Regions from separate parts of the Peribacillus sp. R9-11 genome, predicted to be linked through region 2. Evidence: riboswitches for the same ligand, from Rfam matches in the RefSeq annotation. Region 2 holds a riboswitch; the other holds the start of a gene.
What was found. Region 2 has a riboswitch for S-adenosylmethionine ahead of RE409_RS16455 (bifunctional homocysteine S-methyltransferase/methylenetetrahydrofolate reductase). Riboswitches for the same ligand answer to the same signal wherever they lie in the genome.

Region 1 (4,449 bases), 1.8 Mb from region 2:
TTTTATTAAACAGTTTTAGAAGTTAAGGAGACAATATTCGTCGCTTTTTCAATTGCCTGCTCTAAATCTTCTATTAAATCCTCTACGTTTTCAATACCAATCGATATGCGCACTTGATCAGCACTTACACCCGCTTTTGCTAAACCTACATCATTCAATTGTTGATGGGTCGTACTAGCAGGGTGGATAATTAAACTTTTAGCATCCCCTACGTTGGCTACATGCGACCATAACTCTACCGAATTGATAAGTTTTGCTCCAGCTTCGCGTCCACCTTGAATTCCAAAAGTCACAACAGATCCTGCTCCCTTAGGCAAATATTTATCCGCCAGCGCTTTATCAGGGTGACTTCCATTACTAGGGTGCGAAACCCAGTTCACAGCAGGATGATTTTCCAAATATTGAATAACAGACTTAGTATTCGAAAGATGCTCTTTCATTCTCACATGCAACGTTTCTAGCCCCAGCGTAAACTGGAACGCGCTTTGAGCACTTAACGTCGGCCCTAAATCACGAAGTAATTGCACACGAGCTTTTGTGATAAAGGCAGCAGGGCCGACTGCTTCAGAGTATACAATCCCATCGTAGCTTGGATCCGGTTCCGTAAAGCCAGGGTAGTTTGGTGAGTTCCAGTCGAATTTGCCCCCATCCACGATGATGCCTCCTAAGGTGGTTCCATTTCCCAAGAGCCATTTTGTAGCAGAGTGGATGACAATATCCGCTCCAAAATCAATTGGCCGGCAAAGGTATGGGGTAGCAAAGGTATTATCGATAATGAGTGGTATGCCCGCATTGTGAGCAATGTCCGCTACAGCCTCAATATCAAGAATCCTTAGACTTGGATTTCCAATTGTTTCCGCAAATATAGCCTTCGTTCTAGGCGTGATGGCTTTTTTGAAATTTTCAGGGTCATCAGGAGAGACGAACTTCACTTTTATCCCATATTTAGGAAGAGTATTTTCAAAAAGATTATACGTACCGCCATATAATGTAGAAGCGGACACTATTTCATCTCCTGCACCAGCAATATTTAGGATTGACAGTGTAATGGCAGCCATCCCACTTGCGGTTGCCAGTCCGCCGATACCACCTTCCAACAAGGCCATTCTTTCTTCGAAAACACTGACCGTAGGATTATGAAGTCGTGTATAAATATAGCCATTTTCCTTTAAGCCAAATAAATTTGCTGCATGGTCAGTATCTTTGAACAAGTATGCATTGCTTTGATAAATAGGCACTGCACGTGCACCCGTTTCATCTACTTGCAGACCCCCGTGAACACTCAATGTTTCGAAACGCAACTTTTTCTCTGCCATAAGATTTCTCCCCTTTTTCTATGGATTTAGTTGGATTTAAGAATCAGGCCTTCCTCTTTTAACAAGCAAAAAAACCACTTCATAAGAAGAGGCTTATATACTCTCCTCATCTTCCAGAGCCAATACTCTGTTGGAATTAGCACCGTATATAAATTTATACCGGTTGCCGGGCTTCGTCGGGCCAATCCCTCCGCCACTCTTGATAAGAACTATTAAATTTAGCAGTTACTTTCTTAATTCAAAATATAGCACTTTAGAATTATCCAGTCAATCAATTATTTGAATATTCTTATTTCAATTCCCCATCAACTATATCGTTTATTCACTACTTTTCTACAGCTAAAAAGCCAACCCATATTGGATTGGCTTTTTAGCTTATTTCCTTAAGCACTCCGTACAAATAAGGAACAGACTGAAAGGCATAAATTTTTTTCCGCAGCTGCCCTTCTTTAAATAGTAATAAACAAGGTACACTCTCAATTTCATATGATTCGGCGATTGTTTGGACATAGTTCATATTCATCTTTCCTGCCTTCAAGTCTGGAAAAAGCTCCAATGATATCGTAAGCATCCTAGAAGCCACCTGACAGGTCCCACACAAAGGTGTATATAAATATAAGCAAAAGGTTTCCCCTTCTTCAACAGCAAGCCTACAATCTTCTTCTTTCAATTCTTGCATCAATTAGTCGTTCACCCTTTGACTTAAAAATTTCATTTTCACATTCATATTGGCAGATAGGAGCACTGTAGCGATATGATGTTCGGGGGCACTTTCCACTTCTTTGTACATTTTATTGATATACAAGTGGCTTGCTTCTGGCATTTCCCTTCGGAATTGCTTCCGTAGCTTTTCTCCTGAATCATCTGCGTCAAAAAGGAGATAAACATCACGGTCCACCATTTCATCTACTAACTCATCCAGCTTAGTTAATGAAATGGTCCCATTTGTACATCTTATTTCCACATCTTCATTCAAAACGGAGGCAACTTTTCTTCTATCGGAACTGCCTTCTACAATGATAACTTTATCAAATTCGCCCCACTCCATGTCATCACTCCATCTCACGAATTGTGTGCATGCTGCCTTTTTATAAACTGAAAAAGAGAGCAGGCCTATTTAGACCCTCTCTCCTTCATTTTAACCGTTTATCAGGCTATCATATTCTTCAGCGCTCATCAGGTTTTCAACGTCACTGATATTTGATGGTTCAATCACGATCATCCATGCTTTTTCAAAAGGAGATTCATTTACGAATTCAGGATTGTCATTCAACTCTTCATTTACTTCAACAACTTTACCACTGATAGGAGCATACAGCTCAGATACAGTTTTAACAGATTCAACACTGCCAAATGGCTCGTTCGATTTCAATTCAGCGCCAATCTCTGGAAGCTCAACAAAAACGATGTCCCCAAGTTCGGACTGAGCAAATGCTGTAATTCCGATGCGTACTGTTCCATCTTCTGTTTTGACCCATTCATGTTCCTTTGTGTAACGAAGTTCTTTTGGTGTTGTCATCATTAATTCCCTCCATAGTACATCTTATTTTATCTATTACATTATAAGGTAGATTTTTTTTAAAAGTAAGGAATTAACCAAATATTTCGTATTATTTTAGTTCCAAGTCTGTTCGAATTGTTCTTCTTTGAAACCAACTGTCACTTTTGTGCCGTCCGTAACAATCGGCCTTTTAAGAAGCATACCATCAGTAGACAATATATCTAGCATTTCTGCTTCAGAAGCTTCTTTCAGTTTGTCCTTTAAACCCAGCTCCCGGTATTTTTGCCCACTAGTATTAAAAAACTTCTTCAGCTCTAATCCGCTGGTATTATATAGTTGTTCGATTTCTGTTCGAGAAGGCGGATTTTCTACTATATGAATCGCTTCATATTGCAGTTCATGACTATCCAGCCACTTCTTCGCATTACGGCATGTGCCGCATTTTGGGTACCAATATAATGTTAAGCCCATTGTTTCACCACCTATCAATAGAATACCCGTTTTTTCTGTGCAATACAACGAATTCTCCTTGTCTTTCCATCGTGAAAATTTCACACGTAATAAAGGGAATACCCGATTACGGGAATTCCCTTTAAAGGTTGAACTTTGATTATAGTGCGTATTTTTCAGTTTCGATTACCTTAACAGAAGCTTCGCGTTTTTTCGCAATGACATTGATTGGGTTGTGTCTAGTCAACTTGCGAAGTGAAGAAAGCATAATGCGAAGAGTATCGCCTGTTTCAACGGCAATTAACGTTTCTTTTGCATGCTGTTCTATTTCATTGAACGCTTCTTGAACGAAAATTTCAGTGTACAATACCTTTTGTTTATTCTTTTCTAAACCTGTAGTCGCAATTGCTTTTTCTGTACGTAAAACCACAGATTCAGCAGCGTATGCAAGGGATGCGATATCAGCAATGTTAGATAAGATTTCTTGTTCTTGATCAAGTTTCTTGCCGTATTTCTGTGCTGCAAGACCTGCTGCCAAAATACCGATTTTCTTAGCATTTCTAACCAGCATTTTTTCTTGTGCCAATGGCTCATCGCTAGGCTCTTCAGGCATCATCATCATTAATTCCTCTTGCAGTCCCTGTGCTTTTTGTAGAAGAGGAAGTTCTCCTTTAAGTGCTTTTTTCAGGAATGTTCCCGGAACAAGCAAACGGTTGATTTCATTTGTGCCTTCGAAAATCCGGTTAATACGAGAGTCACGGTACGCTTTTTCAATTTCATATTCCTGCATGAAACCATAACCACCATGAAGCTGTACGCCTTCATCTGTTACGTAATCCAATACTTCAGAAGCGAAGAATTTATTCAAAGAACACTCAATTGCATATTCAGCGATCGCTGCTGCCATTGATTTTCCATCTTTCACTTGCTCATCAGTCAGCTTGCTTTGTCTTTGATCATAAAGACCGACGGTACGGTATACAGAGCTTTCTGCTGCATAAATTTTAGAAGCCATCGTTGCAAGTTTTTCTTTCGTTAGGTTAAAGTCAGAAATTTTCGTTTTGAACTGCTGACGTTGATTTGTATAAGCAGCAGTAATTTCAAGAGCGCGTTTAGATCCGCCGACTGCGCCAACACCCAATTTATATCGGCCAATATTCAAGATATTGAAAGCAATAACAT
Region 2 (4,449 bases):
TCGGTTCGATTGTCCCCGAAATGATGACAGGCACTTCTTTCCCTGTTTTAGCAAAGGCCGCTTTTATTCCAGAAAAGGCAGCCTTAACATTAAGCATATCCTGACAGGTTTCCACTAACAACAGGTCCACACCACCGTCTAATAGACCGAGTGCCTGTTCTTCATAAGAATCGGTTAAAATATCAAATGTGGTTCCTCCTGTAACAGAAAGTGTTTTTGTTGTTGGTCCCATTGAACCAGCAACATATCTTGGCCATTTATCATTTGAATATTTTTCACAAGCTTTCACGGCAAGTTCAGCTGAAATTTTATTAAGCTTATAAGCAATCGTACTTATTTGGTATTCCTCAAGAACGATGCTCGTGGCTCCGAAGGTATTTGTCTCAATAATATCGGCACCTGCTGCTAAGTATTTTTCATGGATGGTTTGGATGATTTCAGGTTGCGTCAGTGATAAATATTCATTACATCCCTCGAATTGTTCTCCCCCAAAGTCCTTTGCTGTTAAATTCTCAGCTTGTAGCATGGTTCCCATTGCACCATCAAGAAGGAGAATCTTAGACTTTAACTGTTCTTGAATCGCTTTTTTATTCATGTACTGCCACCTCTGATGTATGTTTACTATCGACTTCTCTAATATATTTTGTAAGTTCCGCAGTCATTTCATAGCGAAGGAATGGTGTAATTAAATAAATCCCCTTGAATTTTTCTCTTGCGGCGTCCACCAGTTCTCTGGCGATATTCACACCTTCCATTCTTGACTTTATCGGGTCATCCCCTGCTAAAGCCATAGCCCGCCTTACATTATCAGGTAATTTAATACCCGGTATTTCGTTATGGATAAATTCCGCATTTCGTGTGCTCGTTAACGGCATAATTCCGACGAAAATCGGAGTATCTATATGTTTTGTCGCTTCATAAACCTCTTCAATCTGATCGACTGAATAAATCGGTTGGGTCAAAAAGGACTGAGCACCGCAAGCAATCTTCTTTTCCATCCGCTGAACGGCCTTATTCAAATATTTCACATTTGGGTTAAAGGCAGCCGCAATTTTAAAATTTGCCCGTTGACCAAGACTTTGACCGGAATAGGAAAGACCTTCATTAAATTGTTTTACCATACTAATTAAGTCAAATGACGATAAATCATAGACTGAAGTTGCACCTGGGAAGTCCCCTATTTTTGAAGGATCACCAGTGATAATCAGAATCTCGTTCAACCCCACCGTTTGAAGCCCCATTAAATGTGATTGAAGGCCAATTAAGTTCCTATCACGGCACGTAATATGCACCATTGGATTTACATCTAATTGGTTTTTCAACAAATTGGCCAGCGCCTCATTAGATATCCTCGGCGAAGCAAGTGAATTATCAGCTAATGTAATCGAATCAACACCCGCATTTTTTAATGCCTCCGCACCAGCCATAAAACCTTCAATTCCTAATTTTTTCGGCGGATCAAGTTCAACAAGAATCGTTCTTTCAGTTTTGGCCTGCTCATGCAGGGGTAGTTCCAGTTCTCTATGATTCACTTCAATTATTTCGATTTCACGTGCTTTCGTCATTTTTTCTTCTACTGGAACTAAACTCCCAATCGCATTTTTCACAGATTGAATATGAAGTGGTGTTGTTCCACAACACCCACCGATTATCGTGGCACCCTGCTCACGAAGCTCAAGGGCACTTGAGCCAAAATATTCAGGCACTGCTTTATAAACTAGTCTTCCATCCACGTAATCCGGTAGGCTAGCATTTGGATAGATAGCGATAGCCGCATGCTTTGGCAAAGTCACTTCTTCCAAGGCGCGAATCATATGATGTGGACCTAGACGGCAATTCACACCAACAACATCAGCACCCAATTGCTCGAGTTTTTGAAATGCTTCATTTAAATGGATCCCATTTTGAAGATTACCTAATTCATGCATCGATACATTTGCAATAATTGGCAATTCCGTTTCTTTTTTAGCAATTTGCAACACGGTTTCAAGTTCTTCCAGATCATAAAATGTTTCAAGGAGAATCCCATCAGGATTTTCTATAAGCAGACTATATAGCTGCTCACGAAAACCTCGCTTAATTTCTTCCATGCTTAAATCCGATTTACGGATACTTCGCTGAGCCCCTATAGTACCAAATACAAATGCATTGCCTTTTGCAGCTTTTTTAGCAAGGATAACTCCCTGTCGGTTAATTCGGCTTACTTCATCTTCAAGACCATGCCTTTTCAATTTATTAAAGTTGGCTCCGTAAGTATTCGATTGTAGAATATCAGCACCTGCTTCTAAATAGGCACGATGAATGGATTCAATTTGATCAGGATTAGTGCAGTTTAATTCCTCATAACATTGATCGATTCCATATGAGTATAATAATGTTCCCATTGCTCCTTCTCCAACCAGCATTCTTTCTTTCAATTCTTTACGAAAATCCATATGTACACCCTCTCTCAAAAACAATTCTGTTTTTGTCGTTTTCTATGAGTATGAGAGAAAAGAAAAAAAACCTTCTCAAAGAAGAAGGTTTTTTGAAACATTCTCCTCATCTATCAAGCTCTGCTTGCTGGATTTAGCACCTTTGCCTAAGCTGGTTGCTGAGGTTTCCTCGGGCCAGTCCCTCCACCTCTCTCGATAAGATCCATTTATAAAGTTTTCTTAACATTTCAAAATTTGTTTATATTTAATTTACATTAATAATCTGTCAATTTCAATAGTTTGATAGTCATTTTTTTCTTTTCTACTAAGATCATACATCCTTCAAAGTTTAAACTCTCTTTAATATCCTTTGTTTCCAGTCCACCGCTAACGAATCTACAGAAAGTAGAGCATGAGCTCCATCCTGTCCGTCTCGATTATGCAGGATCACTTCAGTTGCATAATATACAGAGATGTTTTCTTGAAGTCGATCTAATAAAACAATTTCATCTTGTTTTTTAATAACTCCTTCTTGAATGACCTTTGCAAAATAACCAGTAAAACTTGTTTTCATCACTGATGTCAAAAACTTAGGTTCTTGGTTAAAATGAGAAATAGTCGAGCAAGGAATTCGTCCTTGGGTGATCTGAACAATTGTCCCACCTATTTGATAGATATCACCGATATACGTTTGAGTTTCCATCATCCCAGCTACTGTTAAATTCTCACCAAAAGCAGGGATATCAAGCTGTTTAGAGAATTTTTCATTCCAAAATGAGTAATGCTCAAAAGGATAAATGCACAATGCACGGTCAGGGCCTCCATGGAACTTTAGATTCCCTACTCCGTCTCCAACTATTCCTGATTTTGTTACGGTCACATTATCCAAAGTTTTTTTATCCATAGCTGATAAAATCTTAACATTCGAAAACATTTCCTGTTTAGGCTTTCCGGCTTGAAGGGACACGATTTTTCCATTTTCCAATTAACATCTTCCAATCCTATTTACTTTATATCATCCTTATATGAATACATTATACTAAAAATTCATTTTATTCTGCATCTATTTTAATTACTTTACTATTTCAGAGAAGATAAAAACGTCTACTTCCGGGAGAAATGGTGGAAAATTACTGATTTTCAGAAAAATCGTACTATAGTTTCGGTAATTTGGTTGCTATTTCAGAATTAAATATGGTAGAATATGAACACAATATATAGTCGAAAAACAAAATTGGTCGCCTATATGTTGATTTCACGATTAATTTCCTCTTTGTCGCTCTTCAGGGAGCGAATTTTTTTGCCTTCTTCAAATCCACTACTCAATCCCTACAATAAAGATCAGCCATATATCGCCTTACTGAATGACACTATCATCTTCAGAATAATATTTTGCTCTGCTCAGAATCACTCCATTAAAACACATCAGCCTAAAACACTACCTTTTCTTTTTAAATTCTCAGCTTCTTCTCTGTCAAAAAGAACCATTTCGTTTTTCTTACTAAAAAAACCAAGGGTTTTAATTCACATTCTTCCTCTACCGCATAGATTAGTCCTACAAATATCTCCACGGGCAACCCAATTATCTATACAAAACACAAACTTTATTAATATGTATTCCGTTTAAACTCTTCAGCTATGTGTACCTCTTTAACCACTGTATTCACTTTGTTCCCCTTCTGAAAAAACAAAAAGAAGCTGAGAGACATTGGTTCGTCTTCCACTCAGCTTCTTTTTTTACGCTTGTTTCTTTTTTTTCGGTGCCGCTTTTTTCCGGGTCGTCGTTTTTTTCCCTTCCAGTTTATCAGGTTTCGTTCGATCAATGGATGCTTGTAAAGCTTCCATTAAATCGGTAACATTGTTGGACACTGTTTCTTTTGTTTTGGCTGTAATCGTCTTCTGTCCTGTCTTCTTTGATTCAATCAGCTCAAGTAACGCCGTTCGATAATCATCATTGTATTTTGTCGGATCGAAAGTCGTCGTTAATTGATCTATTAATAAAATTGCCGTATCAATTTCTTTTTTTACAATTGTA

Region 1: another riboswitch for S-adenosylmethionine. It lies ahead of RE409_RS25460 (O-acetylhomoserine aminocarboxypropyltransferase/cysteine synthase family protein); the one in region 2 lies ahead of RE409_RS16455 (bifunctional homocysteine S-methyltransferase/methylenetetrahydrofolate reductase).

What each region holds. Positions count from the first base shown of each region.
Region 1 is NZ_CP133763.1:5,222,065-5,226,513, forward strand. It holds gene RE409_RS25460 (O-acetylhomoserine aminocarboxypropyltransferase/cysteine synthase family protein) at 6-1,316, opposite strand; SAM riboswitch class I at 1,420-1,525, opposite strand; gene RE409_RS25465 (thioredoxin family protein) at 1,687-1,995, opposite strand; gene RE409_RS25470 (toprim domain-containing protein) at 1,999-2,364, opposite strand; gene gcvH (glycine cleavage system protein GcvH) at 2,455-2,835, opposite strand; gene RE409_RS25480 (arsenate reductase family protein) at 2,932-3,288, opposite strand; gene RE409_RS25485 (acyl-CoA dehydrogenase family protein) at 3,428-4,449, opposite strand, start outside.
Region 2 is NZ_CP133763.1:3,407,149-3,411,597, forward strand. It holds gene metH (methionine synthase) at 1-595, opposite strand, end outside; gene RE409_RS16455 (bifunctional homocysteine S-methyltransferase/methylenetetrahydrofolate reductase) at 588-2,435, opposite strand; SAM riboswitch class I at 2,539-2,637, opposite strand; gene RE409_RS16460 (MOSC domain-containing protein) at 2,764-3,399, opposite strand; gene RE409_RS16465 (non-homologous end joining protein Ku) at 4,152-4,449, opposite strand, start outside.